DNA from 4 places in the Thalassospira sp. CH_XMU1458 genome. Region 4 is predicted to be linked to each of the others. Evidence: predicted binding sites of a transcription regulator. Region 4 holds the regulator's gene; each other region holds the start of a gene.
What was found. The regulator LexA, encoded in region 4, represses DNA repair genes until DNA is damaged. The targets are predictions, from matches to a motif close to ATGTTCTANTTTGGTTC.
Positions count from the first base shown of each region.

Region 1: a site for LexA is predicted at 1,121-1,137, ahead of WBY09_RS13940 (ImuA family protein). Genes of this name have one in related genera too.
Region 2: a site for LexA is predicted at 1,501-1,517, ahead of uvrA (excinuclease ABC subunit UvrA). Genes of this name have one in related genera too.
Region 3: a site for LexA is predicted at 1,074-1,090, ahead of recA (recombinase RecA). Genes of this name have one in related genera too.

Region 1 covers NZ_JAYMDW010000002.1:1,401,514-1,405,381, reverse strand. The annotation lists gene WBY09_RS13945 (Y-family DNA polymerase) at 1-383, opposite strand, end outside; gene WBY09_RS13940 (ImuA family protein) at 295-1,116, opposite strand; gene cysN (sulfate adenylyltransferase subunit CysN) at 1,277-3,196, opposite strand; gene cysD (sulfate adenylyltransferase subunit CysD) at 3,196-3,868, opposite strand, start outside.
Region 2 covers NZ_JAYMDW010000002.1:678,101-681,968, forward strand. The annotation lists gene uvrA (excinuclease ABC subunit UvrA) at 1-1,490, opposite strand, end outside; gene fbaA (class II fructose-bisphosphate aldolase) at 1,700-2,779, opposite strand; gene nagA (N-acetylglucosamine-6-phosphate deacetylase) at 2,936-3,868, opposite strand, start outside.
Region 3 covers NZ_JAYMDW010000003.1:699,965-703,832, forward strand. The annotation lists gene WBY09_RS17250 (DUF4198 domain-containing protein) at 1-361, opposite strand, end outside; gene nikR (nickel-responsive transcriptional regulator NikR) at 467-946, shown strand; gene recA (recombinase RecA) at 1,232-2,305, shown strand; gene WBY09_RS17265 (helix-turn-helix domain-containing protein) at 2,409-3,410, opposite strand; gene WBY09_RS17270 (alpha/beta hydrolase family protein) at 3,544-3,868, shown strand, end outside.
Region 4 covers NZ_JAYMDW010000002.1:881,658-885,525, forward strand. The annotation lists gene trpD (anthranilate phosphoribosyltransferase) at 1-363, shown strand, start outside; gene trpC (indole-3-glycerol phosphate synthase TrpC) at 360-1,157, shown strand; gene moaC (cyclic pyranopterin monophosphate synthase MoaC) at 1,177-1,656, shown strand; gene lexA (transcriptional repressor LexA) at 1,819-2,526, shown strand; gene WBY09_RS11555 (ComEC/Rec2 family competence protein) at 2,603-3,868, opposite strand, start outside.

The sequences.
Region 1 (3,868 bases), 520 kb from region 4:
GCATGCAAGTCCCGATCCGGCGCAATCCATGGGCTATAGCGGTCCATGAAGCGCACCAGACGGGCAAATTTGCCATCGCAGAGTTCAGGCTCTTCAGGGCTGTCCTGAAGATCGGGCAGGATGCTGCGCGCATCCGACAAACGCATGCCACCATGAAGTCCGGCCTTTTGTGCCGCTGCATTCAGGCCGCAGACGAGCACACCCTTGTGATCGCTGCGCGTGATCACGTGCGGGGTGTCTTGTGGCTTTGAGGCCTGTGGGGCAGTTTTCAGACTGTCAGCATCGCGGGGCTGATCAGGCGTGGGCGTGCCTGTCTTGTGTTGAGGCTTCTGACAGTCGGTTTTCCAGTGGGTCAGCCACAGATAAAGAAAACGTTGTTGCATCGGTTTTGACTTTCCAGCTTCCCGGTCGGACCCCGCGTCCCCCGATCAGGCTGAGATGATGGTCGTTTCCTGTTGGTCGTTCTGTTGGTTCCAAGGCGTTTACAGGTGTGATTTGCCAGCGCGTCCATGCGCTTGAGGTCGGAATGCGCCCGTTTCTGGCAAGCGGGCGCAAAACAATGATGCGTGTGCCACCACTTTCACAGGCCAGTTGCAGGCGCCGGGCGGTGGTCAGGTCATAGTCGGTGGTTTCAATGATCACCGCACGGACCTGACCGGATTTTGCCACTTCCTCGCAGGTCCAAAGGGCGGTGGCCTGTTGATCGACTGTCATCATCAACGGTTTGGGTTCAAGGGCCGTCATCGGCAGGGAAAGGGCATAAAACCCGCCCTGATCAAGGGCCCGACGCTGCCGGATCCAGAAAATGCCCTTGCCGGGTGGCGGGGCAGATGGGTGATTAGAGGCATCAGAGGACGCATCCACAGACAATGTCGCCAGATACCACGCCAAAAGGGACGCCGCGCAATCATCATGGCCGCAAAGCACTTCATGCAGGCCAATCGGGGCAAGACCGCCGAGGCTGATATGATCGCGCAGGAATGTGCTGCCAAAGGCACGCGCAATCACCCTGTCTACCCGATCTGGCCCACCGGACAGACAGGAAACCTGAACCTTCCATTGTTGCTCGGCCCGCGCCAGTGCCGCGCGTGCCTGATGAATGCGTCTGTCTGACATTTTATTGTTCCTGTTTTGTTCTGTTTTATGTGGTCAAAGCGGAACAGGAGTCAAGGCGTATCCAATCGGGTTTTTCAGGATCGGTGATATGTGGTTGAAGCAAAAGAAAACCCGGCATTCGCAAATGCCGGGTTTTCCTGAATGCATGTCTGAGTGCAGATCAGATTTCCGGGAACCAGGCCCCGAGAACACCGAATTCTTCAAGCTTGGCGACAATGGCCTCTGCGGCTTCTTCGGCGGTTTGATCGGATGTGTTGACCGTGATCTCGGCATTTTCCGGGCGCTCATAGGGGCTGTCGATCCCGGTGAAGTTGGCGATCTCGCCGGCACGGGCCTTTTTATAAAGCCCCTTCACATCGCGCTGTTCGCAGACTTCAAGCGGGGTGTCGATAAACACCTCGATGAACTCGTCCTTTTCAACAAGGCTGCGCGCCAGTTGGCGTTCGCTTTTGAACGGCGAGATGAAGGACACCAGCGTGATCACGCCCGCATCGACAAAAAGCTTGGCGGTTTCCCCCACACGGCGGATGTTTTCCACGCGATCGGCATCGGTAAAGCCAAGATCCTTGTTCAGGCCATGACGGACATTGTCGCCATCAAGGGTGTAGGTGTGCTTGCCAAGGGCGTGGAGCTTTTTCTCAACTAGGTTGGCAACGGTCGATTTGCCTGCACCCGACAGGCCGGTAAACCACAGAATGACCGATTTCTGGCCTTTCTGATAGGCACGCGCGCCCTTGTTGATGTCCATTTCCTGCCATTTGATGTTGGTCGCACGGCGCAGGGAATGGTTGACCATGCCCGCCCCAACGGTGGCGTTGGTAAAGCGGTCAATAATGATGAAGCGGCCTGAATGACGGTTCTGATCATATGGGTCAAACGCCAGCGCCTTGTCGGCCGAGATATTGGCAATCCCGACTTCATTAAGCTCAAGCGTCTTGCCCGCCACATGTTCAAGCGTGTTCACATTGACCTTGTATTTAAGGTCGCTGATCTGCGCATTGGCAACCTGTGCGCCCATCTTGATCAGATAGGGACGGCCGGGCAGAAGATGATCTTCATGCATCCAGATGATGCGGGCTTCGAACTGATCGGCAAAGTCGGGTTTGGCATCTGCGTGTGCCAAAATGTCGCCACGCGAAATGTCGATTTCATCTTCAAGGGTCAGGGTGATCGCCTGACCAGCAATCGCTTCGTCAAGGTTGCCATCAAAGGTGACGATGTCCTTGACCTTGCTGGTCTGGCCCGATGCGGTAACGACAACCTCGTCACCCGGTTTGACGCGGCCTGATGAAATGGTGCCGGAAAAACCCCGGAAATCAAGGTTCGGGCGGTTCACCCACTGCACTGGCAAACGGAACGGCTTTTCAATCGCATCCTGTTCGACCTGCACATCTTCAAGATGGGCCAGAAGCGTCGGGCCGGAATACCAGGGCGTATTCGCGCTCGGCTCGATCATGTTATCGCCACGAAGGGCCGAAAGCGGGATCGCGGTGATCGAGCTATAGTTCAGCTGTTCGGCGAATTTCAGATACTCTGCAACGATCTGATCAAACTTGGATTGATCATAGTCGATCAGGTCCATCTTGTTGACGGCCAGCACCACATGCTTGATGCCCAGAAGCGATGTGATGAAGCTGTGACGGCGGGTCTGGGTCAGAATGCCCTTACGCGCGTCAATCAGGATGACGGCCACATCGGCGGTCGAGGCACCGGTTGCCATATTGCGGGTATATTGTTCGTGGCCGGGTGTATCGGCGACGATGAATTTGCGCTTGTCGGTCGAGAAGAAGCGATAGGCGACATCAATGGTGATGCCCTGTTCGCGTTCGGCCTGCAAACCATCAAGCAGCAAGGCGAAATCAATCTCGCCGCCTTGGGTGCCAACCTTGCGACTATCTGATTCAAGGGCGGCCAGCTGATCTTCAAAGATCAGTTTGGAATCCCAAAGCAGACGCCCGATCAGGGTCGATTTACCATCATCCACGCTGCCGCAGGTGATGAAACGCAGAAGGCTTTTTTCTTCCTGGGCCTTGAGGTAACCAAGAATGTCTTCAGCAATCAGGTCAGATTTATGGGACATCAGAAATAACCTTCCTGCTTCTTCTTCTCCATCGACCCGGCCTGGTCGTGGTCAATCATGCGGCCCTGACGTTCGCTTGAACGGGTCAAAAGCATTTCCTGAATAATATCGGGCAGGGTGGCTGCCTCAGACTCAACAGCACCCGTCAGCGGATAGCAGCCAAGGGTCCTGAAACGCACCGATTTCATTTGCGGCGTTTCGCCCGGGTTCAGCGGCATCCGGTCGTCATCGACCATGATCAGCATGCCGTCACGTTCGACCACCGGACGTTTGGCGGAATAATACAGCGGCACAATCGGGATCTGCTCGAGATAGATATATTGCCAGATATCAAGCTCGGTCCAGTTCGAGATCGGGAAAGCACGGATGCTTTCACCCTTGTTGATCCGGGCGTTATAGATATCCCACAATTCCGGGCGCTGGTTTTTCGGATCCCAGCGATGGGTTTCGGTGCGGAAGGAAAACACGCGTTCCTTGGCACGTGCCTTTTCCTCGTCACGCCGCGCACCGCCAAAGGCCGCATCGAACTTGTATTTGTTCAGCGCCTGTTTGAGCGATTCCGTCTTCATGACATCGGTATGCAGGCTGGAGCCATGGGTGAACGGACCAATGCCGCGCTCCACACCGTCCTGATTGATGTGAACAATCAGATCAAAGCCATATTCAGCCGCC
Region 2 (3,868 bases), 200 kb from region 4:
CGGATACGCTGGCTTTCGCCGCCGGAAAGCGTGCCGGATGTGCGGGACATCGATAAGTAATCCAGGCCGACATCGCGCAGGAAACGCAGCCGATCATTGATTTCGCGAAGGATGCGACGCGCAATCTCGGTTTCTTTTGCGTTCAGCTTATCTTCCAGTGCCAGGAACCAGTCGGCGGCCTTGGCAATCGAAAGATCGGTGACCTGCGAAATGTCGCAGCCATCAACCTTTACTGCCAGTGCTTCGGGTTTCAGGCGTTTGCCCGTGCAGGTGGGGCAGTGCGACACCATCTGGTATTTGGACAGTTCATCACGGGCCCACTGGCTGTCGGTTTCACGCCAGCGGCGCGACATGTTGGGAATGACACCTTCAAACGGACGCGACACCTTATAGCTACGTGATCCGTCATCATAGGTCACCGTGACTTCTTCTTCGCCCGATCCATGCAGGATGATGTCCTGTGCTTTCTTGGGCAGTTTTTCCCAAGGGACATTGGTTTTGAAGTCAAAGTGCTTGGCAACCGATTTCAGGGTCTGGAGATAGTATTTCGATGTTGTACTGGCCCAGGGCGCGACGGCACCGTTTTCGAGCGTCTTGCTTTCATCCGGGACGACCAGCATCGGGTCGAATTCCATCTGGGTGCCAAGGCCATCACAGGCCGGGCAGGCACCAAACGGGTTGTTGAATGAGAACAGTCGCGGTTCGATTTCCTCGATGGTAAAGCCGGAAACCGGGCAGGCGAACTTTGCTGAAAAAACAGTGGTTTCGCCGGTTTTGGCATCTTCGGTCAAAACGATGCCGTCGGTAAGTTCAAGCGCGGTTTCAAAGCTGTCTGCCAGACGGGTTGAAATGCCATCCTTGACGATCAGGCGATCAACCACGACTGAAATATCGTGTTTGAGATTCTTGTTCAGTTCCGGTGCTTCGTCGATGTCATACATTTCGCCATCGATCTTGACGCGCTGGAAGCCGCGTGCGCGAAGTTCACGCAGTTCTTTTTTGTATTCACCTTTACGGCCACGCACGATCGGGGCCAGAAGGTAAAGACGCGTACCTTCCTCCATCTCCATGACGCGGTCGACCATTTGCGAAACGGTCTGACTGACAATCGGCAGACCTGTGGCGGGCGAATAGGGGATGCCGACACGCGCCCACAACAGACGCATATAGTCATAAATTTCGGTGACGGTGCCAACGGTCGAACGCGGGTTCTTCGAGGTCGTCTTTTGTTCGATGGAGATGGCTGGTGACAGCCCGTCGATATATTCGACATCGGGCTTTTGCATCAGTTCCAGGAACTGGCGGGCATAGGCCGACAGGCTTTCGACATAGCGGCGCTGACCTTCGGCATAGATGGTATCAAAGGCCAGAGAACTTTTGCCTGATCCCGACAGACCGGTAATCACCACGAGGGAATCGCGCGGCAGTTCAACATCAATGTTCTGAAGGTTGTGTTCTTTCGCACCGCGAACCGAGATTTTCGTCAGCATGTCGGGCCTTTTGTTCCTGAATTGTTCGGAAAGTGTATAGAGGAGCCGTAAGCTATACGCAAGCGCACCCCTGACAGTTCCTGTCAGTATTTGTCAGGAGATCCGCAATTAACAACCCGATGCATGACAGAGCCACGAAAAAGCCCGCCGAACAAGACCGGCGGGCTTCATAAATCCTGTGACCGGAACGGTCAGGTTTTTGATCTGGCTTAGCCTTTGGTAACCGTACGACCGGTTGCACCGAGGTCCTTGAAAGCTTCTTCAAGGCGTGCTGCCATCGACAGCTCAGCTTCGCGGATCCAGACGCGCGGGTCATACTGCTTTTTGTATGGCTGATCGGTTTCCGGGTCGACCTGATACTTGAACGCACGTGCGTTGGCTTCGACATACTCGCCAACCGGGCGGGCATAGGCGAACTGGGTATCGGTATCGATATTCATCTTGAAGCAGCCATAGCTGACAGCTTCTTCGATTTTCTCTTTTTCCGAACCGGAACCGCCATGGAATACGAAGTCGAGCGGGCGATCACCCAGACCGTGCTTTTCGGCCACGTATTTCTGGCTTTCCAGAAGGATCTCCGGGCGAAGCTTCACGTTGCCGGGCTTGTAAACGCCGTGCACGTTGCCAAACGCTGCCGCGACCGAGAAGTGACCAAGCGGCGAGAGACGGCGATAAGCTTCTTCGACTTCTTCCGGGCGGGTGTAAAGGCGCGGATCGATTTCCTCAACCGAGGTATCAAGCTCATGACCGATACCGTCTTCTTCACCACCGGTGACGCCCAGTTCGATCTCAAGGCTCATCTCGATGGCTGACATCCGTTTCAGGAAGGTCTCGCAGGTCGCGAGGTTGTCTTCAACGGATTCTTCGGACAGATCCAGCATATGAGAGCTGTAAAGCGCCTTGCCAGTTTCGGCATAGGCCTTTTCGCTCCATTTCAGCATTTCATCGACCCATGGCACAAACTTGCGGTTTGCGTGGTCGGTATGCATGACAACAGCAACACCATAATGTTCGGCCAGAAGCTGTGCATGACGCGCAGCAGATACGGCGCCGAGAACACGGGCCGCAGCAGCGTCCTTGATGCCCTTGCCGGCAAAGAACTGTGCACCACCATTCGAAAGCTGAATGATAATGTCAGATCCGGCATTTGCAGCAGCTTCAAGGGCTGCGTTCATCGTGCTTGAAGACGTAATATTGACGGCGGGAAGGGCGTAACCGTCCTGCTTGCAGGCAGAAACGAGTTCGCGATAGGCAGCACCGGTAACAACACCGGGTTTAACGGAAGGCATGTGGGTACTCCTCCTGGGGGTCAGAGTAAAAACAGATCAGCAGCAAAATCACCTGAAGACCCTGCATACAAACTGTTACAGAGCCCAATGCATCTTCGAAATGCTGTCTCAGGTCAAGGCTTTCCGTCATAGACTTTCGGAAAATATTGCGTTTGCTCAGGCGTAACTCTCTTGCACGCCCTTGATCCAGCTTTGCGTCACTTTGAACTGATCATCAAACAAAATCATATCGGCCTGATAGCCCGGTGCCAAGCGACCAAGAACATCACCAAGCCCGAGGAACTCCGCTGGATAAAGCGACGCCATGCGAAGCGCTTCATCAAGCCCGATTTCGGCCATTTCCATGCAATTGCGCACAGCTGAAATCATATCAAGGTCCGAACCCGCTAACGTCCCATCCGCGAGCGCGCAGCGCCCAGCAACTGCAATGATTTCCTCATCGCCCAGCTTGAACCGTTTATCGGCGGCACCAACCGTTGGCATGGCATCGGTGACCAGCATCACCTTGCCCGCGGCCTTGGCGCGGACGGCGGTTTTGATCACGGCAGCATGGACGTGAAACCCGTCCGCGATCAGGCCACACCATGTGCGATCATCTGAAAGCGCTGCACCGACAACGCCCGGCTCCCGATGGGTCAGGGGGCTCATGGCATTGAAAAGATGCGTGAAGCCCTGCATGCCTTCATCGATTGCCGACATGATATCATCATAGGTGCCCGCTGTATGTCCGGCGCAAACACGAACATCGCGGGCAACGAGCTTTGCAATCACGCCTTTATCAAGCAGTTCCGGTGCAAGGGTGAGTAAAGTGCATCCATTGCGAAGCTTGGAGACGAGTTCTATTGCATCAGGTTCCATCGGTCTGATCTGATCAGCCGAATGCACGCCACGGCGTTTGAGATTGAGATACGGTCCTTCAAGGTGAATGCCGACGACACCAGCTATGCCGTTATCGAGCGCGTCCTGAACGGCAGCAATCGCCGCCTCCATCTTGGCCCGTGAATCGGTAATCAGGGTTGGCAGCATGGATGTCGTGCCAAACCGGCGATGCGCAGCGACCATGGTTTTAATGGTCTCAAGATCAGGCGC
Region 3 (3,868 bases), on a different contig from region 4:
CGGCCTGCCAGCCATCGGGGGTTTGCGACCAGACAACACCCAGACGATGGCCGGAAATCCAAGCCGCCGTATCGGGCACTTCAAACGTGCCGATCAGATTGGGCGCGGTGTCATTTTGGGAAATCGCAATGTCGTTCGTGCCATTGGCGGTGATCAGCGTGGCGCGCACATCATTTACGCCTTCTGCTTCTTCCGGAAGGCCAAACTGATGGGTCGAATCAAGGATAAGTGTCGCATTCTCGCCCGGCTTCGCCGTCTCAGGCGATTGGCTTGCGATGAATTCATGCGCGTTTGCCGACAGACCGATCAGAAGCGTTGCGGCACCAATCACCATGCTTGCTGCGAACTTTGGTTGAAACATTTGCGTTCCTTTGGGAAATTGTTTTTATGGAAGAACCATGTGCGGGTATGAACTTTTCAAAAAAGATCATACTCGTCAAGCCGTTGATTGTGAGAGGTAGTCAAAATGACCCGCGTGACCGTATCGATTGAAGACGATCTGATGGAGGCGTTTGACGCGTTTCTTGATCACCGCGGCTATACCAACCGGTCAGAGGGATTTCGCGATCTGATCCGTGAAAAGCTTCAGAACACCAAGCTTGAAGACAATGCCGACGGGGTCGGGATTGCGGTTCTGAACTATGTCTATGATCACGAGGAACGCATGCTGGCATCACGCCTGATGAGCACTCAGCACGAACATCACAATCTGACGGTTTCCACGGTGCACTTCCATATTGATCATGATACCTGCCTTGAAAGTGTGACACTGCGCGGGCGGCTTTCTGAAATCCGCGCCTTTGCCGACAAGGTTCTGGCACAGCCGGGCGTGCGCCACGGGCAGCTTTACACCGTGCCGGGTGAATTGCATGTCGAAAGCCATCATCATGGCGATGATCACGATGGACATGCGCCTAAGCACGAACATCTTAAAATCACCACCTGATCGTATTGCCAAACCGTCACTGACCCCACGCCCCGCTGTTGTTGGGCGGGCGGTTGAAGCATCTGTTCTCTGAAAGTTCTAATCGAAGCCATGAGAACAAACTTGCAACATCCGAATTTTTGTGAGAATGTTCGCATTATGTTCTCAGTTGTTTTGTCGATAAGAACGCAGTGGCAGGCTGCGGCAACAGGCAAAACAGTCTAGCGGTGGCGTTCCGCATTATAGGTCCGGGGAACCGCCTGCGTTGCATCCAACCCGGCCCTGTGGAATAAGAGAGTTCGAGCAATGATTCAGACCGCGCTGCATTTGGTGGATAAGGATACTATGGATAAGCAGAAGGCACTCGAAGCCGCCCTTGGGCAGATCGAACGGGCATTTGGCAAAGGTTCGATTATGAAGCTGGGTCAGCGGGAAAGCGCCGTTGATATCTCAGCTATTTCAACCGGTTCGCTCGGTCTTGATATCGGACTGGGCATTGGCGGTCTGCCGCGTGGCCGTATCGTCGAAATCTATGGTCCGGAAAGTTCGGGTAAAACCACGCTGGCGTTGCACACGGTTGCCGAAGCCCAGAAGCTTGGCGGGACCTGTGCGTTTGTCGATGCCGAACACGCGCTTGACCCGGGATATGCCCGCAAGCTTGGTGTGAATACCGACGAACTCCTGATTTCCCAGCCCGATGCCGGTGAACAGGCCCTTGAAATCGCTGACACGCTGGTGCGTTCTGGCGCGATTGATGTTCTGGTCGTCGATTCGGTTGCTGCCCTTGTCCCGCGCGCCGAACTTGAAGGTGAGATGGGCGATACGCACGTTGGTCTGCAGGCCCGCCTGATGAGCCAAGCACTGCGTAAACTGACCAGTTCTGTTTCGCGTTCGAACTGCATGGTCATCTTCATCAACCAGATCCGTATGAAGATTGGTGTGATGTTCGGCAGCCCGGAAACCACAACCGGTGGTAACGCGCTTAAATTCTATGCCTCTGTCCGCCTTGATATCCGTCGTATCGGTCAGATCAAGGACCGCGACGAAGTCGTTGGTAACCAGACGCGTGTGAAGGTCGTCAAAAACAAGATGGCCCCGCCGTTCAAGCAGGTTGAATTCGACATCATGTATGGCGAAGGCATTTCCAAGATGGGTGAAATCCTTGATCTTGGCGTCAAGGCCGGTATCGTCGAGAAATCCGGTTCCTGGTTCTCCTACAACTCGACCCGTATCGGTCAGGGCCGCGAGAACGCCAAGAGCTTCCTGCGCGAGAATCCGGAAATGACCAAGGAGATCGAAAACAGCATTCGCGAGAGTGCCGGTCTGATCGCCGAAGCCATGACCAATATGAGCGAAGACGAACCGGTCAACGACGATTGATCTGATTGATCATTCCAACTGATTGCAAAAGGCGGCGCCACAATGGGTGCCGCCTTTTTCTTTACTGCTCACGCTGCCAGGTTGTCTTTGCCGGCTGAGGGGGCTAGGTGGAGCCTTGTTGTTGCCATTGGCTTGGCGTTTTGCCTGTAATCCGCAGGAATTCACGATTGAAGTTGGATTTGGTGTTAAAGCCGCTTTCAAGCATCGTGTTGGTCACATTTTCCCCCGCGTCAAGCATGCGGCAGGCATGCTCAATCCGGTATTTATTGATATAGCGCGACACGTTTTCACCGGTCGTGGTGTTGATCGCCATTGAAATCTGTTTGAGCGGACGTCCCATGCGTCGGGAAATTCGGGCAAGGGTCAGATCCGGATCAAGATACAACCGTTCCTGTGTCTGTAACGCGTTGAGTTCGTTCATGATGGCCCGACATTGCTCAGAACTCAGTGCGGCCTGGCTATCATCGACCGGGTCCTTCAATGCGACATCAATCGCAATGTCTGGCGACAGGCTGAGAAAGCCAATTGTCAGTAGCGCGATTGACGAGGTGACGCTGAGAACTACACCGGCAATCTCATCGTTCCCGTCAATCTTGGCCAGCAATATCAGCAGGTCGCTGATGGCTGATATGATCAGTGCAATGGCGATAAAACGCCAGACCAGTGCGGGGATCTGTCCCGATGTCAGACGCATATGTGCAAAATCACCCCGTTGGCGATGAAGCATCACCAAAATTGCCAATCCATATCCGACAAAAAGGCTGCACAAGACAGCATCAATCACGACAGGCAAAAAGAAGACACAGAGCGCGACAAGTGCCGGCATCGAAAAATGCAGCAGGTCCCCGCGTTGTAAACGGGCGCGAAGGCTTGCCTCAACAAATGCCATCCACGCTATGACCGGAATGGCAGAAGCCGTGATCGGCTGAAGCCATCTCAGCCCGTCGATGCCGTAATATTGAACAAGCCCGACCAAAAAACTTTGCGCGGCGGCAGCCAGTAGAAGTGCCATCAGCATCTTGGGCGTTTTCTGGCCGACAAGGGCGCGGACAAACAAGAACCCTAAAACCAGCGCCACAATCATCGGAACAGGTAGAACAAGCATCTGATCGCAATTTTCCGCCTAAGGGGTATCAAAACCGGTTTTGAGACGTCCACAAACCCGTTCGAGGACGCAAGGCCATCCTGTTTTGGGCAGAACTTCTTCTGTACTCCAACTTAGGACAAGGATCCTTGTGATGAAACCGATATATCTCGCCTTTGCCCTGTGTCTGTTCGCAGGCCTGAAAACATCGCCTGTACTGGCGGAACAGCAAACCGATTATGCCGGGTATGATCGTTTTGATGTGCGCGCTGCCCATCGTTCCATGCCAGTCGCGGCCTCAGTCTGGTATCCCGCAGACACCGTGATTTATAAGGCACCTGTCGGCAACAATATCATCTGGAAGGGAACAAGCGCCTATATCGGTGCGGCAATTGAACCGGGCAGGCACCCGCTGGTCCTTCTGTCACATGGCTCGGGCGGGAATATGGATGGACTTGGCTGGTTGTCTTCGCAACTGG
Region 4 (3,868 bases):
CACAGCGGCCTTGATGAAATCTCGACCACCGGCCCGACTTACGTTGCCGAGGTCAAGAACGGCAAGGTCACCACATTTGAAATCAGCCCAAGTGATTTCGGCCTTGAAACCGTAACGCTTGACGACCTCAAGGGTGGTGATGCCGATGTCAATGCCAGGGCGATTACCGACCTTCTGGCCGCCAAGAAAAGCCCGTACCGCGACATCGTTCTGATGAATGCTGGCGCGGCACTTGTGGTCACCGGCATTGCCAGCGATCTGTCTGATGGCATCAAAAAGGCCGCAGACGCCATTGATAGCGGCAAGGCTGCTGAAACCCTGCAAGGGCTTGTGAAGATTACCAATGAAGGAACCCCGGCGTGAGCGACGTACTAGCCAAAATCTGCAACGACAAACGCGATCACGTTGCGGCCTGCAAGGCGCGCAAGACGCTTGCCACCCTCGAGGCCGAGGCAAAGGCACAATCAGCCCCGCGTGGTTTTATCAAGGCCCTTGAAACCAGTGTTGCCGATGGCCGTTATGGCCTGATTGCCGAAATCAAAAAGGCATCCCCGTCCAAGGGGCTGATCCGCCCGGACTTCAATCCGCCGGAACTCGCCAAGGCCTATAAGGCTGGCGGGGCAAGCTGCCTGTCGGTTCTGACCGACATCCCCTATTTCCAGGGCGATGACAGCTATCTGGTCGCGGCCCGTGCGGCGGTCGATCTTCCGGCCCTTCGCAAGGATTTCATGGTTGATCCCTACCAGATAACCGAGGCACGTGCGCTTGGTGCCGATTGCATCCTTCTGATCATGGCAGCCCTTGAAGATAGCTTGGCTTCTGAGCTTGAAGATGCCGCGCACAGCCTTGGCATGGATGTTTTGATCGAGGTGCACAACGCCCCGGAACTCGAACGCGCGCTGAAACTCAAATCGCGCCTTGTGGGCATTAATAACCGCAACCTCAAAACCATGGAAATCTCGCTCACCACGACCGAGGAACTGGCAAGCATGGTCGGCGATGACCGGTTGCTGGTGGCTGAAAGCGGCCTGTTTACCCCTGATGACCTTGCACGCATGGCAAAGGTCGGCGCTGAGTGTTTCCTGATCGGCGAAAGCCTGATGCGCCAGGACGACGTCGCAACCGCCACCCGCAAACTGCTTGGCCTTGCGGCCTGATCAATACTGGACAGAACCAATGGCAGACAAGCTTTCCCATATTGATGCCGGTGGCAACGCGGTGATGGTCGATATTTCGGCCAAGGCAGAAACCGCACGCATTGCGATTGCCAAGGCCCGGGTTCTGATGTCTTCCGAAACGGCAAAGCTGATTGCGGCGCGCGGCCATAAAAAGGGGGATGTTCTTGGCATCGCCCAGCTTGCCGGGATCATGGGGGCGAAAAAGACCCCTGACCTGATCCCGCTTTGTCATCCCCTGCCCCTGACTTCTGTCACCGTGGATCTCGAACTGGCCAACGATGCCGATGCCGTCGATATCACCGCCACCTGCAAGACAACCGGCAAGACCGGTGTCGAGATGGAAGCCCTCACCGCTGCCTCGGTCGCAGCACTCACGGTTTTTGACATGTGCAAGGCGGTTGATAAAAGTATGAGGATTACCGATTTGCGGGTCACCCGAAAAGAAGGTGGCAAATCGGGTACCTTCGTCGCGGACTAGCTTCCTGTCACTGCGGACCGCCTACTATTCATATTTTTTGAAGGATCACGGCGATTATTCGGTTTTTCCGTCAAATCGCACAGAGCCGCTTGACCCGCGAAAAGAACTAAAGTAGAACATCTGTGTATCCTTTTTGTTCTTTTTACAGGTTCGGGAAATAACATGCTGACGCGCAAGCAATATGAGTTGCTGGTCTATATAGACAATTACCTTCGCGATCACGGGATTTCGCCCTCTTTCGATGAAATGAAAGAGGCCCTGAACCTTAAATCCAAATCCGGCATTCACCGCCTGATCACAGGCCTCGAGGAACGCGGCTTTATCCGCCGCCTTGCGCACCGTGCACGCGCGCTTGAGGTCGTCAGACTTCCGGAAAACAGCGATGATGACGCCCCGGAAACGCCAAACAATGTGACCTCGCTTGCCAGTGTGCGAAAGGCCGCGCATCGACCAACCACGGTGCCAACCGCCTTCTCGGAAGCCGGGGAATCCGTTGGTTTGCCGCTCTATGGCCGGATTGCTGCCGGTACACCGATCGAGGCCCTTCGCGATCAAACGACCATGGTGCAGGTCCCGGCCGCCCTGCTTGGTGCCGGTGATCACTATGCCCTTGAAGTATCGGGGGATTCGATGATTGATGCCGGCATTCTTGATGGCGATACCGTCCTGATCCAGCGCTGTGAACAGGCCCATGACGGAACGATTGTGGTGGCACTCGTCGATGACAGCGAAGCCACGCTTAAGCGCCTGAAACGCGGACGTGGTGAAGTTCTGCTGGAACCGGCCAACGCACGCTATGAAACCCGCGCCCTGTCGCCAGATCGCGTGCGCATTCAGGGCCGTCTGGTCGGGCTGCTGCGTCAGTACTGATTGCTTGCGCGAAGTTACAAACAAAAACGCCCGATGCTTGTGCCCGGGCGTTTTTGTTTTGAGTACGATCAGGTTGTTAGCGCCCTGCTCTGCCGCCGATGATGATCCAGGGCCAATTGCCAGTTTCCGCACGGACGGTGTTGATTTCTGGCTTTTCGCCAGGCTCAGACGGCAGTTTGATCGCAACACCGCCCTGCCACCACAGAACGTCATCATCGATGATCACGCGCGCGCCAGAGGCCTGACAGGTGGTTGGTAGATCGGTTTTCAGGCTGACAATGATATCTGCATTACGGCAGGCATAAAACGGATTGGCAATACGGCTTGCGACGATGATCCGTGACGGAACGATGTTAGCGCTAACACCAAGGGAGCACGGGTCGTTCTGGCAGGCCTGTACGCGGCTTGGTTCCTGTTCGGGGCGAATACCAAAGCGGCTCATCCAGATGCCTTTTTGAAAGTCATTCAGCCGCGATGAGGTATGCAGGATAGCGGCATCGGGATCATAAACAGCCCAGCTTTCGCGGTCGCCCGAAATCAGGATTTCGGGTTCTTTGTGCAGTGCCTGAAAGATAATGGCGGCAAAAATCACCGGAAGGACCGGCACGATCATCACCTTGTCGCGCCAGATAACGATCCAGGCCAAGGCAAACAGCCCCAAGGCAACCGCCAGCATATCAAGGCCCGAGACATACCAAAGCCCCCAGTCCTGTGCGGCAACCAGTTCGGCGGTTTCCAACAATACCGTCAATCCGGGCTTCATCGCGGCCAAAGAAAACCCTGATAACCCAATCGGGATCAGCGCCAGCGTCACGACAATCCAGGGCATGACCCAGAATGCCATGACCGGAATGGCGACCAGATTGGCGAGTACGCCGAGCATTGAAATACGGCCGAAATGATAGCCGATAATGGGCGCAGTCACCGCCGTCACGATCAAACTGGTCAGCAGCAAACCGGCAAGATAAAGACCGGCACGCTCATACCAGGACAGCATCCCCTGCCGATCCAGCCAGCGCCGCCCCGGCCCGTCATAAAACGCAACAAGTGCGCCAACGGCGGCAAAGGAGAGCTGGAAACTGGCGCCAAGCGCCGCATCAGGCCGAAGGATCAAAACAATGATCGCGGCCACGCCCACAAGGCGCAGCGATATGGCACGGCGATCCAGCAGGAGTGCCAGCCAAACCACAAGCAACATGACAAAGGCGCGCTGGGTCGGGATGGTCGCCCCGGATAATCCAAGATAGACAAGCCCCGCCAGCATGGCCGCCATCGCTGCCCATTTCTTGATCGGATAGCGCAAGGCAATTGATGGAATGGCGGCCAACCCGAACCGGATCAG